3 regions of the Alteromonas sp. BL110 genome follow, and region 2 is predicted to be linked to each of the others. Evidence: predicted binding sites of a transcription regulator. Region 2 holds the regulator's gene; each other region holds the start of a gene.
What was found. The regulator ArgR, encoded in region 2, controls arginine synthesis, uptake and breakdown. The targets are predictions, from matches to a motif close to ANTGAATANNTATTCANT.
Positions count from the first base shown of each region.

Region 1: a site for ArgR is predicted at 3,640-3,657, ahead of D1814_RS02575 (OadG family protein). Genes of this name have one in related genera too.
Region 3: a site for ArgR is predicted at 3,793-3,810, ahead of D1814_RS12110 (N-acetylmuramoyl-L-alanine amidase). Genes of this name have one in related genera too.

Region 1 covers NZ_CP031967.1:575,599-583,118, reverse strand. Annotated here, with positions in the region: gene alaS (alanine--tRNA ligase) at 1-2,212, shown strand, start outside; gene csrA (carbon storage regulator CsrA) at 2,347-2,538, shown strand; tRNA gene D1814_RS02590 (tRNA-Ser) at 3,185-3,276, shown strand; tRNA gene D1814_RS02585 (tRNA-Arg) at 3,314-3,390, shown strand; tRNA gene D1814_RS02580 (tRNA-Arg) at 3,444-3,520, shown strand; gene D1814_RS02575 (OadG family protein) at 3,772-4,059, shown strand; gene oadA (sodium-extruding oxaloacetate decarboxylase subunit alpha) at 4,078-5,892, shown strand; gene D1814_RS02565 (sodium ion-translocating decarboxylase subunit beta) at 5,896-7,026, shown strand; gene D1814_RS02560 (ATP-binding cassette domain-containing protein) at 7,079-7,520, opposite strand, start outside.
Region 2 covers NZ_CP031967.1:2,415,517-2,423,036, reverse strand. Annotated here, with positions in the region: gene katG (catalase/peroxidase HPI) at 1-96, opposite strand, end outside; gene D1814_RS10510 (hypothetical protein) at 528-1,334, shown strand; gene mdh (malate dehydrogenase) at 1,600-2,538, opposite strand; gene argR (transcriptional regulator ArgR) at 2,776-3,240, shown strand; gene D1814_RS10495 (TonB-dependent receptor) at 3,683-6,283, shown strand; gene D1814_RS10490 (type 1 glutamine amidotransferase domain-containing protein) at 6,348-7,031, opposite strand; gene D1814_RS10485 (TonB-dependent receptor) at 7,225-7,520, opposite strand, start outside.
Region 3 covers NZ_CP031967.1:2,803,726-2,811,245, reverse strand. Annotated here, with positions in the region: gene arcB (aerobic respiration two-component sensor histidine kinase ArcB) at 162-2,516, opposite strand; gene D1814_RS12110 (N-acetylmuramoyl-L-alanine amidase) at 2,616-3,551, opposite strand; gene gltB (glutamate synthase large subunit) at 4,210-7,520, shown strand, end outside.

The DNA.
Region 1 (7,520 bases), 1.8 Mb from region 2:
CGTTTACTCTGACGACGACGAAGCGTTCGATATTTGGGAAAACCACATCGGTGTGCCTAAAGAAAAAATCATCCGTATCAGCACATCAGATAACTTCTGGTCTATGGGTGATACTGGCCCCTGTGGTCCTTGCTCTGAAATCTTTTATGACCACGGTGCACACATCTGGGGTGGCCCTCCGGGAACGCCTGAAGAAGACGGCGACCGTTTCATTGAGATTTGGAATTTGGTATTTATGCAGTTTAATAAGCAAGCTGACGGTACCATGGAGCCTCTGCCAAAACCGTCTATTGACACGGGAATGGGCCTTGAGCGTATTTCAGCTATTTTGCAAAACGTGCACAGTAACTACGAGATTGACCTGTTCCAAAACTTAATTAAGTCAGCTGCATCAATTGTTGGTACTGATGACCTAGAAAACAAGTCTCTGCGTGTTATTGCCGATCATATCCGTTCGTGCAGCTTTTTAATTTGTGATGGCGTAATGCCTACCAATGAAGGGCGTGGTTATGTGTTGCGCCGCATTATTCGTCGTGCGGTTCGACATGGCTACCAGCTAGGCGCAAACGATATTTTCTTCTACAAGCTGGTGGCATCACTGGCTAAAGAAATGGGCGAGGCTTATCCAGAACTTGTCGACCAGCTGCCTGTTATTGAAAAAGTACTGCGTGTTGAAGAAGAGCAATTTAGCAAAACCCTAGCTCGTGGTATGGCTATCCTAAACGATACTCTGGAAACCCTTGAAGGCGATACAGTGCCAGGTGATGTAGTGTTTAAGCTTTACGACACTTACGGTTTCCCTACAGATCTAACGAACGATGTGGCTCGTGAGCACGACCTTAAAATTGATGAAGAAGGTTTTGAAGCTGCTATGCAAGCTCAGCGAGCCCGTGCTCAGCAAGCAAGTAATTTTGGTGCAGACTACAACAGCAAACTAGCTATTGACCACACAACCTCATTCACAGGTTATACCGATGTGGAAGGCCAGGCTAATGTGGTTGAGCTTATTGCGGACAATGCGTTTGTAGAAAAGCTAGAAGACGGTCAGGAAGGCGTTGTGGTACTAGACAGTACGCCGTTCTACGCTGAAAGCGGTGGTCAGGCTGGTGACAAAGGTGTACTTCGCGTTGCTAACGGTGAGTTCATTGTGACAGACACCCAAAAAATGGGCAATGCATTTGCGCACAAAGGTATTGCCAAAGGCTCGGTGTCTAAAGGTGATACGGCAACTGCTGCGATTGATTCTGCAAATCGTGAAGCCATCAAAAAGAACCACAGTGCTACCCACTTACTTCACGCCGCGCTGCGTGAAATTCTTGGTGAGCACGTAACGCAAAAAGGTTCATTGGTTGAAGCGTCTCGTATGCGTTTTGACTTTTCGCATTTTGAGGCAGTTACCGCTGAGCAGCTTACAAAGATTGAGAAACGCGTTAACCAAGAGATACGCGCAAACCATACGCTAGCCACTGAACTTATGGACCTAGAAGAAGCCAAAGCATCAGGTGCTATGGCACTGTTTGGCGAAAAGTACGATGAAAAAGTTCGCGTTGTAACAATGGGCCCATTCTCTGTCGAACTATGTGGCGGTACACACGTTGCGCGCACAGGTGATATTGGCTTGTTTAAAATTACTAGTGAAGCGGGTATTGCATCGGGCGTTCGACGCATTGAAGCGGTCACTGGCGAGCAAGCACTTGAAGTTGTGCAAACTCAGCAAGCTACGCTGGCGTCATTGTCTTCATTACTGAAAACAGATAGCCAAAATGTACTGGATCGCGTAGTTTCTCTACAAAATCAGACTAAAGAACTAGAAAAAGCACTCAATTCCGCTAAACAAAAACTGGCGAGTCAGCAAGGTGCTGATATGCTTAGTAATGCAGTAGAGATAAATGGCGTTAAAATTCTTGTTGCGAATTTGGAAGGTGTTGAAGCGAAGTCATTGCGCTCAATGATGGATGACATTAAAAACCGAATTGGCGAAGGGATCGTAGTATTAGGTGTGGCCAACGATGCGAAAGTGAATCTTATTGCTGGCGTTACTAAAAACCTCACAGGTAAGGTAAAGGCAGGCGAGCTGGTGAACTTTGTTGCATCTCAAGTAGGTGGCAAAGGAGGCGGTCGCCCTGATATGGCACAGGCAGGTGGTGACCAGCCTGAAAACTTGAACCAAGCACTAGATTCGGTTAACGCTTGGTTACAAGATAAGCTATAATTATTTTTGTGTATAACAGTGAGTTTTTGAAGTGACACAGAAACAGGGAATCACTGTCGCTACCATCGGGTCGTGCCGTTGGGTTGGCAAATCTTAATGGATGATGTTCAGTATTAAGGAACAGGAGCAAGCGAATGCTTATTTTGACTCGTCGAGTTGGTGAAACGCTTATGGTAGGTGACGATGTAACCGTTACCGTACTAGGCGTAAAAGGGAATCAGGTACGTATAGGTGTTAATGCACCAAAAGAAGTTTCTGTGCACCGTGAAGAGATATATATGCGCATTCAGGCAGAAAAAGGCGGTCAGCCAGATTCTGCGGAATAATTGCATTGTACGCTTCATTGGAAAAGGTCAGCTTTAGCTGACCTTTTTTGTTTTAAGCAAGAAAATTTCTCTTGGCTTTTTTCCTTTCAAGTACTCTTGAAGCCAGGTTGCGAAGTAGTTATACCAGTCCACATAGATAGTTACCCACTCAGCTAGAATTAAAATATTCGTAATCGCGGCGTGTTACTGCAGGTATAGAGTTCTACATCTAGGTGACACAACAAAGAGTACGGACATTCTAAACTCGCCCTTAGGGAAGGTCTAACAAGCTTCCTAGCTTTATTCTGGGAATTTGAAAGGGAACAGCCATTCCTGCATCCCCACGCTGCGCTAGGAAACTTGCCAGCGCCTTCTGAATGGGCAATTATCTATGCGGATTGGTATTGGTAATCTCAAAAATTACTCACGATATTTGTGAATAATTGACTAAACTATTTAAAAATTCAGTTGAAAGCCTTAATAGGCTGAACAAATTTAAACGGAAATTAAGAGTCAGCGACGAATAATTTTCGATTTAATTGTTTGTATTGCGAACAAATTACTGGTTTTTTGCTCGAATCGTTTAAAATGGCAGCGAGTGAACAATTTCTTTATAAAAAAGGTTTGACTCAGGCCAATGAATCCGTAAAATGCACCCCGCAGTCAAGGAGAGGTGGGTGAGTGGCTGAAACCAGTTCCCTGCTAAGGAACCATACGCATATACGCGTATCGAGGGTTCGAATCCCTCCCTCTCCGCCATTATTCGTTGGCAGTGGCGGTCAACAACAAGTTTTGCGCGTGTGTAGCTCAGCTGGATAGAGTACCTGGCTACGAACCAGGCGGTCGGAGGTTCGAATCCTTCCACACGCGCCACTTAATTTAAAGCGTCACCTTTTGAAGTAAAATTCAAAAGCATACAAGTTTACGCGTGTGTAGCTCAGCTGGATAGAGTACCTGGCTACGAACCAGGCGGTCGGAGGTTCGAATCCTTCCACACGCGCCATATCAAAAAGCCCACCTTTTTAGGTGGGCTTTTTCATTTCTGAATTCCTTCATTTCTTTTTAAGCCACTTTGCACAAAGCCTCAGCTTCATATAAATACTATGTGTTTGTTGCAAATTTATTAAGTAATAATGCATTAAGTTTCATATTGGTGGGTTTTATTCAAATTTAAGTGGTTTTTTATGCTGTTTTGTTGTGTTTTTAAAAACCTCGTGATACTTATTCAGGTACAAAATAACAACAGGATTGAATATGAATTCGGAATCCGTCGCTAGTCTGCTCATTGAAGCAGGCACTCTTATGCTCATAGGAATGGTGTTTGTCTTTTCGTTCTTGGGGCTTCTTATTGTGGGCATTCATTTGATTGCACGTTTTTGTGAAGCTTTTCCAGGTGAAATACCGGACCCTTCGGATAATGTTAACCGGCGTTCAGCCAATTTGACTCGGAATAATCAAGCGGTACAACCGGGAATAGACGGTAACGTCATCGCTGCTATTTCTGCCGCAATTCATACCCATCGCCAAAATTCTAAAAAATAATCCATATCAGGAGTTACCATGTCTAAGCCTCTGGCCCTTACCGAGCTGGTCTTGCGTGATGCCCACCAATCACTTCTTGCTACGCGTATGCGTATTGAGGATATGCTCCCCATTGCTGAAAAATTAGATAAGGCAGGCTTCTGGTCTGTTGAATCTTGGGGCGGTGCAACCTTTGACGCCTGTATCCGTTATTTAGGGGAAGACCCTTGGGAGCGCATTCGTAAGTTAAAGGCCGCTATGCCCAATACCAAACAGCAAATGTTATTGCGTGGTCAAAACCTATTAGGTTATCGCCACTATGCTGACGATGTTGTTACTCGCTTTGTAGAGCGCGCTCACGAAAGCGGTGTAGACGTGTTTAGGATTTTTGATGCCATGAATGACATCAGAAATTTGAAAACCGCCATTAAAGCTACCATAGACAGCGGCGCTCACGCGCAAGGCACTATTTCTTACACAGTAAGCCCAGCGCATAATCTAGAGCTATGGCTAGATATGGCTAAACAACTTGAAGACCTCGGCGTGCATTCTATCTGTGTGAAAGACATGGCCGGGCTTTTAAAACCCTATGAATGCGAAGCATTAATTACAGGGTTAAAAGAAACCGTCGATGTACCTATTGCCATGCAGTGCCACGCCACGACAGGGTTAAGCACGGCAACCTATCAAAAGGCCATTGATGCCGGTATTGATATGCTCGATACGGCTATCTCATCAATGAGCATGACCTACGGTCACAGTGCAACTGAAACTATGGTTTCAATCGTTGAAGGTACAGAACGCGATACGGGCATTTCGCTACCAGAACTGGAAGACATTGCCAGTTATTTTAGAGAAGTGAGAAAGAAATACAGTAAATTTGAAGGAAGTCTTAAAGGCGTAGATGCGCGTATCCTATTGGCCCAAGTGCCAGGTGGCATGTTAACCAACATGGAAAGTCAGCTAAAAGAGCAGGGTGCTGAAGATAAGTTCGAAGAAGTGTTAAAAGAAATCCCTCGGGTACGTGAAGACCTTGGATTTATCCCTCTTGTAACGCCCACCTCTCAAATTGTCGGTTCGCAGTCGGTACTTAATGTGCTAACTGGCGAGCGCTATAAGAGCATTACCAAAGAAACTGCTGGTGTACTGAAAGGCGAATATGGCGCTACAGCTGCACCAGTAAATAAGGAATTGCAGGCGCGCGTGCTAGATGGTGCAGAGCCCATAACGTGCAGGCCTGCTGATAATATCGCGCCTGAGCTAGATACGCTAATTAAAGAGCTAGATGAACTTGCCGAGAAAAAGCAGCTTTCGCTCTCAGATGACAAAATTGATGATGTGCTGACTTATGCACTATTCCCGCAGATAGGCCTCAAGTTTATCCAAAATCGCGGCAATCCTGATGCGTTTGAACCTTCACCTAGCGCGCAAGAGTCGCAAAGCGCAAATACGCCGAAGCCTGCTGAAGCCAAGTCAAACTCACAAGGGGCTACCGCGAGTGAATCTTACGACGTAAACGTAGACGGTAAATTGTATCGCGTAGAAGTGGCACCCTCAGGTACGCTAACGAGCGTTACGCCTGCCGATACGGCTCAACCCCAGCCACAAACTGTTAGCCCAGCTTCACCTGCCGCTGCGTCGTCGCAGTCAATTGATGCGCCACTAGCGGGTAACGTATTTAAAGTATTAGTACGAACTGGCGATAGTGTATCTGAAGGTGATGTAGTGATGATCCTTGAAGCCATGAAAATGGAAACCGAGATCCGCTCTGCGTTTTCCGGTACGGTCAATGACATTACCGTGGGTGAAGGCGATGCTGTAACTAGCGGTCAACCGTTAATCTTATTGGGGTAATACATGGATAAGTTAATGGTACTTTGGGATAGTACCGCGCTTGCGCATTTTGAAGCAGGCCAGCTCATCATGATGGCGGTAGGCTTCGGGTTACTCTATTTAGCCATTGTGAAGAAATTTGAGCCATTGCTCCTATTACCCATTGGTTTTGGCGCTCTGCTTACGAATATTCCAATTGCTGGTTTTTCAGAAGCGGGTGGCTTATTGCACTACATATATAAAATTGGCATTGATACAGGCGTATTCCCATTGCTCATTTTTATGGGGGTAGGTGCAATGACAGATTTCAGCGCGCTTATTGCAAACCCCAGAATGCTGCTTCTCGGCGCTGCCGCTCAATTCGGTATTTTTGCTACCTTGTTTGGCGCAATAGCGTTAAATCTTATTCCGGGTTTTGAATTTACGTTAAAAGATGCCAGTGCCATTGCCATAATAGGGGGCGCAGATGGGCCAACGGCTATCTTTCTTGCTTCACGTTTAGCACCTGACTTGCTAGGTGCTATTGCGGTCGCTGCATATTCTTATATGGCGCTGGTACCTATTATCCAGCCGCCCATTATGAAAGCGCTGACCACAAAAGAGGAACGCGAAATTAAAATGGGTCAACTTCGGCCTGTATCAAAGCGTGAAAAAATTATCTTTCCACTCGCCGTGTTATTTATGACCATCTTGTTTTTACCAGCTGCCACGCCGCTAGTAGGCATGTTCTGCTTTGGTAATTTGATGAAAGAATGTGGCGTTGTAGACAGATTAAGTAAAACAGCCCAAAACGAGCTAATCAACACAGTGACCATTTTCCTTGGTTTAGCTGTAGGCTCTAAGCTATCAGCTGACGCATTCCTTACGGTGGAAACTTTGGGTATTTTGGGCCTAGGCGCAATTGCATTTGGTATAGGAACCGCTGCTGGCGTGTTAATGGCTAAGTTGATGAGTAAGCTATCGGGCGGGAGTATAAACCCGCTCATTGGTGCTGCGGGTGTATCTGCCGTGCCTATGGCTGCGAGAGTCGTGAATAAGGTGGGTCTGGAAGCAAACCCTCATAACTTCTTGTTGATGCATGCAATGGGGCCTAATGTAGCCGGTGTTTTAGGAAGTGCGGTCGCTGCAGGTATTTTGCTTGCACTGGTTGGCTAACTAGGGTGATACAATTTTGATATTGAGAGGGCAGTTTACTGCCCTCAGCGCTTTAACGAATGGTATTTTGCGGTACTAGCGACTGATAAGCAGTCACTAATTTCTTAGTGCGGGTGTGCTGCGGCCACCTGAAAATAGTTTCAGTTTTACCTTCCTCTACAATTTCGCCGCCTTCCATTACCACAACTCTATCTGCAATATGCCTGACAATCCCTAAGTTATGGCTTATGAAGATAAATGCCAACCCCAGCTCTTGTTGTAGTTGCAGTATTAGGTTCACCGTCTGTGAGCGAATAGTAGGGTCTAACGCCGCAAAGGGTTCATCTGCAACAAGCACTTTGGGTTTTAGTACTATAGCTCGAGCCAACGCTACGCGCTGCTGTTGGCCGTCAGAAAGCATGTGCCGGTAAAAATAATAGTGCTCGCGAAGTAACCCTACTTTTACCAACATATCTTCGATAATAGGTTTGCGTTCGGCTTCGCTAAGACCCGTA
Region 2 (7,520 bases):
GTCCATTACTGTTGTCCCCGTGGCTGTTAAACCACCATGCATGACCGGACATTTTTTTGCCGAATCATTCACATCACCTAACTTTGCATTGCTCATATTACATCCTCTTTGCCTGTTCGTTTGCGTTATACAACTCACATGTCAATTAAGTTGTAGGATTAACCTATGGAGTTACGCTGCGACATCACCTTCGACATCAAAAAAGCGTGATTCAAGCATAGTCAAAGTTATACGCTTTTCCATAATAGAAAGCATTAGTTTGCAACACGAGCACTTGCCCATAAAAGACCAGTGCTTACAGCGACTACCTTAAGTGCGTATTGGTGGTAACCATCGCAGGTATCGCTACTGAAATAGGTAACAACAGTTAAATAGCTAGCTTTATGAGGACATGAAAGCCCGTTTCGTGCGGCCTAGCAAGCTGGCGCACGCCCGAATGTAGGGCGGCGATATAAAGATATTGGAGAATTAGCTAAATACGCATATTATCGGACACGCGGCTTTTCTCATATTTTAAAGGATTAAAAATGCGTATATCCCTACTATTATTCTTTGTTGCGCTGTTCTCGCTCAATAGCCACTCCATCGCCAGTACATTGGAACTACCTACTGGATTATGGGAAGGCATAAGTGAAGATGGCCTTACGTTTCGATTGCTTCAAATAAATGAAAGTGGCGAGCACAGTTTTTTTGAAGTAGCCATTCTAGGTGGTTTAAAGAAAGCGCGTCGCACACCTTTCACTAATGACGACATTGTTTGTATAGAAAATAGATGTACTATCAAAACAATAATTGAGAGCGATGTTACGCGTACGATTACGTTATCTCCTTATCTAGATACCGATTTAAAAGTACTTGAGTCGAGTTTTAAAGGTAAAGAGAGTTATATGTCTCGTACGTATCAGTTGATAAAACAAGAAGCAAAATCGACGCCTAGAAAGTTCCTTGAAAAACGTGGGCAGCTAATTGCTAATGCTGAACAAAATACGACCGAACACCCTTTCGGCACTTGGATTGGCGTAATGCAGTATTTAGACAGACCAGAATTAGCATTACTACAGCTAAATGAAGACGAGCAAGGTTCATTACGGGTTTATAGAAAGGGTTCTAAAACCTTCAATGAAGTGCAATCAAGCTTTTCTGCTAACAATATAAGTATTGATGGCAAAGTGATTGAAATTGAAGCGTCACACACAACTTTTGCATCAAACATTATCCTGTTTGTGCAAGCAGACAACATAATTTCTGGCTACACCTACGCAATTCATAAGGGCTATCCAGCAGCCATGGGCGCAATAAAGCTGTACCGCATAGAGCCAGCCCAAGCACAGTAATTTTCTTAGATAGTAAATTAATGAAAAGCTGCTGGGTAATGCTCTAAATAAGCTTCGCTTTACATGGCTCTCCTATTCTAAATGTGCAGTGGCGAGGCCTACGAGCACGCAACAAAAAAGGCTGGATACGTAAGGTCGTAACAGACTGTCTGCAGCAGGGATGCTGCAGCTAAGCCTCCATAGATGGAAGCTCGGCGTGTCTGTGTAGGCCTTACGTATCCAGCCTTTTCTATAGCGGATGCTAATGCATCCGCTTTAAGCGCTATTAGCCGTTTACGAAGTCAACGCCTAGCTTGATGTCGCCACGTAGGCCTTCAAGCATGTCGTTTTTCGCTTTTTCTTCAAACGCGCTTAGCTCGCCGTATGGCAAGATTTCTTCAACACCGTTTGCGCCAAGGCGTACTGGGTGTGCGAAGAATGCCGCGTCGTCGCTGTCGTCAGTTTGTACGTAAGTATACTCAACAACGTTCTCACCTTGCATTGCTGCAACTAGAGACAGACAGAAACGTGCTGCTGCTTGACCCATTGAAAGGGTTGCAGAGCCGCCGCCAGCTTTCGCTTCAACAACTTCAGTACCCGCATTTTGGATACGAGTAGTTAGGCTAGATACTTCTTCGTCTGTAAACTCTACGCCTTCAACTTGTGAAAGAAGAGGAAGGATAGTTGTACCAGAGTGACCACCGATTACTGGTACATGCACAGAAGATACGTCTACGTCTTTAAGTTCAGCAACGAAAGTTTCAGCACGGATAACGTCAAGTGTCGTTACACCGAAAAGCTTGTTCTTGTCGTAAACGCCTTTAGCTTTAAGCGTTTCAGCTGCAATAGCAACAGTAGTGTTAACTGGGTTAGTGATGATACCAACACACGCGTTCGGGCAGTTATCAGCTACACCTTCAATTAGGTTTTTAACAATGCCGGCGTTGATGTTGAACAGATCAGAACGATCCATACCTGGCTTACGAGGCATACCCGCTGGAATAAGAACTACGTCTGCTCCAGTAAGTGCATCAGCTAGGTCATCTTTACCGTGACCGGTTACTTTTACCGCTGTGGGGATGTGGCTCAAATCAACGGCAACACCGGGAACAACTGGCGCAACGTCGTAAAGCGCTAAATCTGAACCTGCTGGCAATTGTGTTTTCAACAACAAAGACAGCGCCTGACCAATACCACCGGCAGCACCTAACACGGCTACTTTCATACCATTTCTCCTATGGGATTACTTCACGTATTTAAACGGAACGTCACACTAATGCAACGCGGGGGAAAACTCAATCACCGGATCGTCTTATTAACGTTATTTATGGCGATTTTTATACGATATTCATTATCATGAATGATTATGCAAAGAAATTGCGCAAAGTCTACCTGTACGGCACAATATGCGCATACTAAATACAATTCCTAACGATAACACTCAAAGAAGAAAAGAGCGCTAATGGCAAACGCAAAACAAGAGCAACTCATCAAAGCTTTTAAAGAAATTCTAAAAGCGGAAAATTATGGTTCGCAGGGCGAGATTGTTGACGCTTTGAAAGCACAAGGTTTTGACAACATCAGCCAATCCAAAATTTCTAGAATGCTAAGTAAGTTTGGCGCGGTACGAACCCGAAATGCCAGAGGAGACATGGTTTACTGTCTGCCTCCTGAATTAGGTATGCCTACCGCAAAAAGCCCGCTCAAACAGTTGGTGTTAGATATTGTTCACAACAATGTCATGGTTATCATTAGAACAAGTCCAGGTGCAGCACAGCTTATTGCACGTCTACTTGATTCATTAAGTAAAAAAGATGGCGTATTAGGGACAATTGCAGGTGACGACACAATTTTTATTGCCCCTGCTGACGTGACAAAAATTGAAGAATTAAGACAGCGAGTTGAAGATTTATTTGAAAATGTGTAACTAATTCAAATTAACTATTGCGCAATAAAAAAGCCGCTAATAAATATTAGCGGCAAGGGAATTTGTACCAGGGAGATACAAATAAACACACCTCATTAAAGTAACAAACCTTCCGTACTTTTTGTGCAAAGCAAAGTAAATCAAACGTAAATTATAACTTACAAAAACATACAGTTAAAAACCAAATCGAACTTAGGCGTTTTTCTTTCGAACCAAGTTCAAGTTCTCAAATTGCGTTTACGTATAGCAGTGTAAATATTATTTCTAGCAATGTAAGCACAAAGTAAATACTGTCAATAATAAACAAATGATCATTGGCTAAAATTGATTATCCCCCCGACAAAAGGCTTAATTCTTTCGACAAATTACATCTGTCAAAAATTTATAATAATCACCTTTCACTTTTCGTTTTTACGTCAAGTGATGGAACGGGGAATTTAAGATGTTTAAGAATAAAAGACTTAGTTTAGCGGTAAAGCAAAGCTTGTTAATAACCAGTGTTATGGGAGTTACAACATCGCTTTCTGCTTACGCTCAAACGACTGAAGAGAATACTGAAGCTCCCATTGAGAAAATCCAGGTTACAGGATCTCACATTAAGCGCGTTGATTTAGAATCAGTTTCACCAGTGACGGTGATTACAGCGGAATCAATTAAGCTATCGGGAGACACTACTGTTGCAGACGTTTTACGCAACTCGTCAATAAACACGTTTGGCTCTTTTAGAGGGCAATCAGGCTATGGTGGCGGTGCTGCGGCTTCAAGTGAGGTAAACCTGCGCGGCTTAGGCGCAGGCGCTACATTGGTACTGATGGATGGTCGCAGGTTACCTGGCTTAGGTTACGACGGTGGCTCGTCATCTGATATGTCTATGATCCCCATGTCTATTGTTGAACGCATAGAAATATTACGAGATGGCGCCTCTGCAATTTATGGTTCTGACGCTGTTGCGGGTGTAATCAATATCATTACTAAGAAAGAATTTGATGGTGTTGAATTTGGCTATAACTTTGAAGATCCAGGTGTAGATGGTGGCAATAGCAGTCAATATAACTTTGCTGCAGGCCTAACCAGCGACAAAGGCAGCATAGTCTTTATTGCAGAACACGCCAATACCCAAGAAGTTGCCGATGTTGCGGTAAACGGCGACTTCGCCGACGGCAGCTATTCACTCTACAGTCCAGTAGCTAACTTCTTAGGTGACAGTGCTGATAGCTACACATACAACACCGAGCTATGTGGTGACGTTACCGATACATCCATTGAATCTGATCGTTGCGGATACTATTACGGTAACTCTACATGGTTGTATGGTGCATCTGAAAAGAACTCTATCCTGACCAAGGTTGCTTATGAGCTTACCGACTCAATTACATTTAACAGTCGTTTCTCTGCGCAACAAACATCAACCGACACTCGCTATGCCGCTACTCCTGTATCTACGTCTTCTGTAACTATAGATTCAGACAACGCAATGAACCCGTATGGCGAAGACGGCAATATTTACTTCAGAACGGCCAGTCTTGGCACCCGTGACACCACCACAGAAAAAACCACGTTTGAGTTAGTTACCGGGCTAGAAGGCTATTCAAGCTTTGCAGGAAACGATTGGGATTGGCAGATAAACTATCAGCGCACAAATGCCAAAGAAGAAGTTTTTAACTATAACTTAGTGAATGACACCGTTGTGCAAGACCTTATTGATACAGAGCAGTTAGATCTTTTTAACGTTCAAGGCTTGAGCACAGAAGACTGGTCTAGCTACAACGCAGAACTTTTAGACCTAGCACGGCATACGGGTACTTATCAGTCTACACAAAAACGTGACATTATTGATGCAAGCATCTCAGGCGAAGTATTCGCAAACGATTTTATGCGAGTTAGTGCAGTTGTTGGTGCCGAATATTCACACTTAGATTTTGAACAAATATCTGACCCTGAATCAGGTTTGGGTTTCATTTCAGGTGGCTCGGGCGGCGATGATGTCTATGCAACGCGTAAGCGCCAGTCATATTTTACTGAAGTGGCAGTTGAGCTTCCGCACGATGTAGAGATCTCAGGTGCTCTTCGCTATGACGGTTACGAGCTTGAGGGGGATACCGGCGCTGAGATTAGCACAGCAGACTTCTCTGATACTGTACCTAAACTAGGCATTAGCTGGCGACCGTCGGACTCATTATTGCTTCGCGCCAGTTGGGGTGAAGCTTTCAGAACGCCAACAATGAGCGAAATGTTTGCGTCAATTTCCTATAGCTTCCCATCAGCTTACGATACGTATTACTGTGATACTCAAGGTAATGCCGCTTCTGATACTAGTTACTGCTCTACCACACAACAGCACCTAACCTACTACGGTGGTAACCCTAACTTAAAGCCTGAAAATTCAGAGTCTTTGACCTTAGGTCTTGTGTATGACGTAACCGACGACTTCTCTGTTGAGCTGTCATACTATCAGTACGACTATGAAAACAAGATTGAAGATATTGACGTTGATGATTTAATTGCGGCAGACCTTGATGGTACATCAAGTAATATCGTACGCGGCAGCAATGGACAAATATTATCTATTACCTCTGGCTACACAAACTACGCTGAGGTAAAAACGAGCGGGCTAGACTTAACGGCTGATTATCGCGTCCCCACCTCAATTGGTGAATTCGGCGTGAACCTAGAGCTTTCACATGTAATAAGCTATGAAGAGCAAGGCATTGAATGGTCGGGGGAACTGTTCTACCCAGATAATAGAGGGAACGTAACGCTAGATTGGAACGATGGCGATCAATGGACTGCATCTTGGAGAACACTATTTATAGGCTCTCATGGTGATACGTATTATGATTCTTACCAGTATGCAGATAACTATTTTAAACATAACGTAACGGTTTCATATCAAGTCAACGAACATCTATTAATGTCGGCGGGTATCAACAACGTTACAGACGAATTGATTGAATACGATCCAGGTGTATGGCGCGGTTACGATGACGCATTGTACGATCCACTTGGTCGAACAGTGAACTTAAGACTTCAGGCTAGTTTTTAACTATTATATGAAAACGCCCCTTATTTGAAGGGGCGTTTGCAATAAATAGCACTAAATCTAATCATTAAGAAATTAGTTTAATTAGTGCATCTGCTGCCGGACGTGAAGACGGTGGGTTTTGGCCTGTTACCAATAAACCATCGGTACACACTTTTACGGCGAAATCATCCGCACTTTCGTATTTACCGCCCTTTTTAACTAGCTCATCTTCAACCAGATAAGGCACTACATCGGTAAGGTCCATTGCAGCCTCTTCACTGTTTGAGAACCCCGTTACTTGTTTGCCGTCAACTAAGTAATTACCATTTGGAGTTTTAACGTCCTTAAGCACGATTGGAGCGTGGCACACTGCACCAACAGGTTTATTCGCCGCAATGGTATCTTCAATTAATTTAATTGAATGGGCGTTGTCAGACAGGTCCCACAAGGGACCATGACCACCTGGATAAAATACGGCGTCGAACTCATCGGCTCGCACGTCTTCTAGCGGTATAGTCGATGCGATAGCACTGCGCGCTAGCTCATCTTTTGTATATCGTATCGCGTCGTCTGTCATCGCGTCATCGGCAAGGCTATTGGGGTCAATAGGCACCTGCCCGCCCATCGGCGATGCTAGTGTAATTGTATAGCCTTGGTCTTTAAATGCGTAATATGGCGCTGCGAACTCTTCTAACCACATGCCAGTTTTTTTACCCGTATCACCCATAATTTCGTGAGACGTCATTACCATTAGCATACGTTTTGTCATAAGCCCTCCTTGCGAGCATTTAAAAGTTTTCTCGTCAGTTAGTTCTTGTTTTGGAGGGGCTTAGATCAAAAGCGAACACGTCAATCGATTAGTAGCTTGTATGTGAGATAAATCGCAGGCATAAAAAAGTGCCACTTCCTGTTAAGGAAAGTGGCACCTAACACTACAGATTATAGTTAGCGTTTACTACTTCTTAGAAGCGGTAGTTAACACCTACGCGGATTTCCCAAAGAGAAGGACCGCGAGAAACACTTTGTTCAGGCGTTGAGAACGCACTGTACTCGTATTGACCAGCATCGTTGAAGCTAGCATCTAATACTTCATCACCTACAAATGAACCCTCGCGGAAAACACCCCATTGGTCATTGATAAGGTTGGTTACGTTTTCAATAATGAAGAATGCACTTGCAGAATGACCTTCATAGAAACCAGGAAGCTCTTGAGAAATACGCACGTCAGCTTTAAACCACCAATCAGCAGATTCACTGT
Region 3 (7,520 bases), 390 kb from region 2:
TCCTTTTACCACTGTATAAATAAGAACTGTCCGGCGTTTTTTAGTATGGTTTGGCTGTTTGGCATCAGCACTTCCAACGTTTACTCTACCGCAGTTTTTATAACAAAAAAGAGGGCAAGCCCTCTTTTTAACATTACAAATTAAAGAGCGCGTTGCGCTGACTAGTCGTCAACCTGCTGTTCGTTTAACCAATCATGCAGCGCCTTCATATCGTGCTGAACCGCCATTTGCAGCTCTTCAACCCAATCGTGCACGTTCTCCCACCAAGTTGGATGATCACCTTGTTGGATTTGATTGGCGATACGCTGTACGCGAGCTAAACCAACAGAGCCCGCGGCGCCTTTAATTTTATGAGCCTGTGAGCATACTTCGGACTTTTCATCGGCACTTAAGCTAAGCTGCAGTATTTCCATGTATTCAGGCATTTTTTCTTGGAACACTTTAACGCTAGCACGCACCATTTCATCCCCTATGGTATCCACTAACATCTGCAACAAGTCCATATCTAAAATGTTACTTAATATTTTGCTGGGCTCAGGGCGTTCTACTTCACCGTCTACTTCCAACGGGGCTGGAGGAGCGTGGAACAGTTCGTTAAACACTTCAATAACCCGAGACTTCTTGATAGGTTTGGCGATTACATCGTCCATACCGTTTTCTAGGTATTCATCGCGCTTTTTAATTACGTTTGCCGTTAGCGCCACAATAGGCGTCTGCATGACCAAGTCTTCTTCAATAATAGTGCTCGCCACATCGAACCCGGTCATATCAGGTAGCTGAATGTCGAGCAAGATAAGGTCGTATTGGTTTTCCCTGACTTTATCTATGGCTTCTTGCCCCGTCATGGCCACATCAACTTTCTGTCCAAGCTTCTCGAGTAAGGCCTTGGCAACCATTACGTTCAGTTCAATATCTTCTACAAGCAAGATATTCAGCCCAGTCACTTGAAGCTGCGCGACTTTCATCGGGCTATTAGAAATTTGAACCGGCAGTACGATTTCAAAGCGGGTGCCTTTACCGACGTTACTAGAAACGTGAATTTCACCGTTCATTAAGTCGACCATTTGCTTACAAATCGCCAAACCGATACCTGTGCCTGTGGCCGACTGGTGATCGGGGTGATCGACCTGATAATACATTGCAAAAATCTTATCGACTTCACTTTCAGGAATACCCACGCCGGTATCTTCAATAATAAAGGTAACGTAAGCTTTATCACCATCAGGCTTAGTTGATGATACTGATAAACTCACGTGCCCCTTTTGTGTAAACTTCACTGCGTTAAACAAGATATTCCACAAAATTTGGCGAAGACGGGTACCGTCAATTTCTACTAAACGAGGTAACGGCTCGTTTATCGTCGTTTTTAGTTCAAGCTGTTTATCTGCCGCTAGTAGTCGAATAATACTGCTCAACTCTTCGGTAAAATCTTTCAGCGAAATAGTTTTAAGGCTTAGCTCTAGTTTATCTCTGTCTAATTTATCGAGATCAATTATATCGTTAAAGATATTACCTAGCGTAATGGCGCTTGCGTAAATCGTACTTACCCAACTAAATTGCTCGTCGCTTAACTCGGTATCACGCAGCATGCGACTTAAGCCAACAATACCGTTTAATGGCGTGCGAAGTTCATGACTGATAGTCGCTATAAAACGTGTCTTATCAGTACTTGCTTTCGCCGCAGCATTTTCCGCTTGTTTACGTTCAGTCATATCACGACCGAATGATAGTAATCCCAAGCGGTTACCTTCTTTATCGAAGAAAGGTACACGCTTCATTTCGAAGTAACGACGACGTCCGTCGGCGAAGCGAAGCCACAGCTCTTCTGTAATACTCGCATTGGTTTCTAATACTTCGTGATCACTCGCTACAATTTGACGAGCTAATTCTTCTTCGTAAACGTCTTTTGGCGTTAGGCCAAGCAACTCTTGCTCGGTTTTGCCAGTCATTAACTCGGCAATGCGGTTACAACCTGCAAACCTACCCTCTTCATTGCGGTAGTAAATAAGATCAGGCGACGCATCAATGATAGAGCGCAATAGCGTGGACAAACGTCGTGCCTGAGCTTCTTGTTCAGATTTATCCTGAATTTCTTTCTCTAGATCTTTGAAAAGCGCTTCACGCTCTTCTTGTGCCTGCTTACGCTGCTCTATTTCATGATTAAGTTGGCGAATATTGCTCTGCAGTTCTCGGTTAAGAAAAACATCTTCTTCACGTAAACTTTCTAATTGGCTAACGACTTCTTTTAAGTTGGTACGCGAATTCTCTAACTGCTTTATTAATTCACTGAAGAAATACAGTACCCAAGGTGCAGATAGCATAGTAAGAATAACAGCGCTTATAAAATCGTCTGGCTGAACTTGACTTCCCATACTAACGCGTATGACGTAGGAACCGCCTAACGTGAACACAAGTGAAAGAACAACAAACAAAATGCTGAGCTTTAGAGTGCCAAAACGTTGAACAAATTGAGCAAAGCGAATTGCCCAAGAATCGTTTGGTGAATCTGAATGCATGTACGTCTAATCTAAACTTATTTTTGCCTGTATCCTATCAGGCTTTATCCACTTCGGGAATGCGGTTTATTGAAGCAAAGGGATGACACCAGGTAACAGTCACGATTTAAACGGCGACTTTTCCGTTACTTCGTGAATAAACGCAGTGTTAACCCAACCAACTTTAGTAAAAGATACTTTCGCCCAATCCCCTTGTTTCTCTAGTACTTTTAATATTTCGCCTTTATTTAACCCATTATCAATAGTGGGAAATGAAGCACCAGGTCCTTTTCTAACATTAAGCGTGCTTGCACTGACATTCGCAATTTTCATTATAGGGCTAGTTAAATCACGCTGGAATTGGTCATGGGCTTCTCGCTGTGTGCTCGTTTCTTTTAATTCGGCTTCCCACCCATTACGCTCGGGATGCGATGCGAGTTCTTTGAACTTCTGTAGGGGAAAGGCAGGACCTGGATCTACCTTACGCGTAGGCGCTATCTCTTCATGCCCAACAATAGTAGAAATCTTATAGTGCTCGCACAGTGCTTTACATAAAGCGAGTGTTCGGGCGACTTGTATATCCGAATACTTGTGCCAATAGCCAATCGCATACTGGTTGTTGTTTCTAACTTCGAATACTTCGCTTTTCTCATACACTTTACCGAACCAACTCTCATAAGTGCCATCACTTCTTTCTTTGAGCTGGCCTGCATTGTCTAACTCAATACCTATCGAATATTGATTTAATCCACTGCGCCCTTCAAAGTGGCTTTCCCCTGCATGCCATGCAATTTGATTAGTTGGTAGCATTTGTACGATATTGCCGTTGCGTCCCACAGCGAAGTGAGCAGACACGCCGCTATCAGGGTGGGTCAATACATTAACCGAAGACGCTAAATTACTGCCTGCAGTAAAATGAATGACGATAGTATCGGGATAGCCCTTCTCAAACATCCCTGAAGAATTAGGAGAAGGCGTAAAACTCACGTCGTCGCCGGTTAACTTATGGTCATTAATATTAAAGGCGTAGCTGGGAGCTGCTTGTAAAGCTGTCATAAAATGATCCTCGCTAGCTTGATAGCATGTGCTTTCAGTGAATTTTTATTCTCTTGCTAACGCTTATGCGCTCGTGAAAATTACACGAATGTCCTATCAAGTATCACAGCCTTAAGCTCTAACCTTACATGCGGATAATTTTTAAACAATATAGCAAACTACTTATATGAGTGGAACCGTAGCTTTACGAATTCATAAAAATACAAATAAACCGCCATTGACAACATAAAACAACACACTTAAAGCATAATTATTCATTAACAAAAGGCAAATGAGAACCAATATCATTTAAAGTTTGAAAACTATTCATTTTTATCAGCTGATAACATTTTTATTACAAACACAAAAGATAAACAGTAAGCCGTTGAATTATATGAATTTAATTAAGTTTATACTAATTCTGTATAAACCTTATATTTTTAGCGTTTGATTTTATTTTTCAATGTGGGTATTTTGTACGGCCCGCACAGCAATAATGCATAAAAATGCGGAAACGACTGGAATCCTCTAATAATAAATAACGACAAGAAAGGCGCATGCCGCGAGCAATACCGCTCGCAGGTTTAAAAGACGTCTAATAATGTTGTGATACGCAAACCTAGGCGCATCTACACGCAACGCATACCTTGCCCAGTCAAAAGGTTGAAGGAGTTAAGAGATGAGTTTATATAATCCCAATGATTCCCGGGACAACTGTGGGTTTGGCTTAATTGCTCACACTCATGGGGAAGCCAGTCACGAATTGGTAACCACTGCTATACACGGTCTTGACCGTATGCAGCATCGTGGCGGTATCGCCGCCGACGGGAAAACCGGTGACGGCTGTGGTTTATTACTGCAGAAACCGGATGCGTTCTTCCATGCAATCGCCGAAGAAAATGGCTGGAAACTCAGCAAAAAATACGGCGTGGGCATGATTTTCTTAAGTCAGGACCCGGTACTTGCGCAAACTGCGCGTGAAGTGCTTAATGAAGAACTTGAAAAGGAAACACTTTCAGTAGTGGGTTGGCGCGAAGTGCCTGTCGACCGCTCAGTACTGGGTGAATTAGCGCTTACGGGCGTTCCACAAATCGAACAGGTTTTTGTGAACGCTCCAGCGGGCTGGAGAAAACGTGACCTAGAGCGTCGCCTATATATGATCCGCCGCCGAGCTGAAAAGCGACTAGAAGCAGATCCAGATTTTTACGTAGCATGTTTATCAGGCTTAGTAACAATTTATAAAGGCTTGGTAATGCCAAAAGATTTACCCGCCTTTTATCACGATCTTGCCGATGAGCGTATGCAAAGCGCAATCTGCGTTTTCCACCAACGCTTTTCAACGAATACTTTACCACGTTGGCCGCTAGCTCAACCCTTCCGCTTCCTTGCGCATAATGGTGAAATTAACACTATTAAAGGTAACCGCGACTGGGCGATGGCACGTGCCGCTAAGTTTTCAACGCCGCTTATCCCCGACCTTAAAGATGCTGCGCCTTTTGTAAATACTGAAGGTTCAGACTCATCGTCACTGGATAATATGCTGGAGCTATTCCTAGCCGGTGGTATGGATTTATTCCGTGCCATGCGCTTGCTTGTTCCACCTGCCTATCAAAATAACAAAACCATGGATGATGACCTGCGTGCATTCTACGAGTTTAACTCGATGCACATGGAACCGTGGGATGGCCCTGCCGGCATCGTATTAACGAATGGCCGTCATGTTGCCTGTAACCTAGATAGAAATGGCCTACGCCCGGCTCGCTATGTCATCACCAAAAACGGGTTTATTACTCTTGCCTCAGAAGTGGGTATTTGGGACTACGAGCAAGCTGACGTTATTGAGAAAGGCCGTGTAGGTCCAGGTGAAATGCTTGCTGTAGATACTTACACGGGCAAAATCTGGCGTTCTACGGAAATTGATGACGACTTAAAAGCGCGTCATCCATACAAAGAATGGCTAGAAAAACACATCCGTCGTTTGACCCCTATCGAGCAGCTCGATGCCTCGCTAATTGGCAAGCGCGTGTTTGACGACGATGCCATGGCGGTATATCACAAGCTACACGCCTACAGTTATGAAGAAATTCAACAAGTTGTAAAAGTACTCGCGAAAGACGGTCAAGAAGCCGTTGGCTCTATGGGTGACGATACGCCAATGGCGGTTATGTCATCGCGTCAGCGTACGGTTTACGATTACTTCCGTCAGCAGTTTGCGCAGGTTACTAACCCGCCTATCGACCCGCTCCGTGAAAACCACGTTATGTCGTTGGCAACCTGTATTGGCCGAGAGCAAAACGTCTTTAGCGAAACGTCTGGTTACGCTGACCGCGTGCTGTTCGACTCGCCAGTGTTGATGTATACCGACCTAAAACAGCTGCGTGAATTTAACCCAGATAACTACTACTCAGAAGTGGTAGAACTTCAATACGCTCCGCAAGAAGGTTTAAAGAAAGCCATTGAACGCGTCTGTAACGAAGTGGAAATGCTGGTTAAGAATAAACGAGCTGCGTTCGTTATTCTGTCTGACAGAAACATTAAACAAAACCGTTTGGTTATCCCAGCGGCCATGGCGGTTGGTGCAGTCCAGCGCCGTCTCGTTGAAAAGTCATTGCGCTGTGACGCGAACGTTGTTGTTGAAACAGCGAGCGCCCGAGACCCGCATCACTTTGCCGTACTTATCGGCTTAGGTGCCACTGCGGTTTACCCATTCCTTGCCTACGAAACTATCGAACAGCTTTGTGAAAAAGGTGAGCTAGATATTTCTCCTATGCAGGCCACGTTGAACTACCGTAAAGGTATCAACAAAGGCTTGTATAAGATCATGTCTAAGATGGGAATTAGCACAGTTGCAAGCTACCGTAGCTCTAAGCTGTTTGAAGCGGTGGGTATCAACAACGAAGTAATGAACCTTTGCTTTAAAGGGGTAACTTCGCGCATTCAGGGTGCGGGCTTTGATGACTTCCATCAAGACCTTGTGAACCTTAACCGAATTGCATGGCTTAAACGCAAGTCTGTAGACCATGGCGGTTTGCTTAAATACGTGCACGGTGGCGAATATCACGCCTACAACCCTGACGTAGTAAGTACGCTTCAAAAGGCGGTTGTGTCAGGTAACTACGACGATTACCAGCAATACGCCAAGCTTGTTAACGAACGTGCGCCTGCGCACATTCGCGACTTGCTAGCTATAAACCCAGATTGCGATCCTATTGATATTAGCGAAGTAGAAGCACCGGAGAACTTATTCCCGCGCTTTGATACTGCGGCTATGTCAATTGGTGCATTGAGCCCAGAAGCGCACGAAGCACTAGCGATTGCAATGAACCGCTTGGGCGGTCAGTCTAACTCAGGGGAAGGTGGCGAGCACCCTTCTCGTTTTGGTACTGAAAAGAACTCTAAAATTAAGCAGGTGGCGTCAGGCCGCTTCGGTGTAACACCTCACTATTTAGTTAACGCAAACGTTATTCAAATTAAAGTGGCACAGGGTGCAAAACCGGGAGAAGGTGGTCAGCTTCCAGGCGATAAGGTCAATAAGTACATCGCACAACTTCGTTTCTCTGTGCCGGGTGTAACCCTTATTTCACCGCCGCCGCACCACGATATCTATTCAATTGAAGATTTGGCTCAACTAATTTTTGATTTGAAGCAGGTTAATCCAACGGCGCTTATATCGGTTAAGCTGGTATCTGAGCCGGGTGTTGGCACCATTGCAACGGGTGTAGCGAAAGCCTATGCCGACCTTATCACCGTTTCAGGTTACGACGGCGGTACAGGTGCAAGCCCACTAACGTCTGTTAAATATGCAGGTAGTCCGTTTGAACTAGGCTTGTCTGAAACACAGCAAGCTCTAATTGAGAACGGTCTACGTCACAAAGTACGCGTTCAAACTGACGGTGGTTTGAAAACAGGCTTGGACGTAGTAAAAGCCGGTATTTTAGGCGCTGAGAGCTTTGGTTTTGGTACAGGCCCAATGGTTGCTTTAGGCTGTAA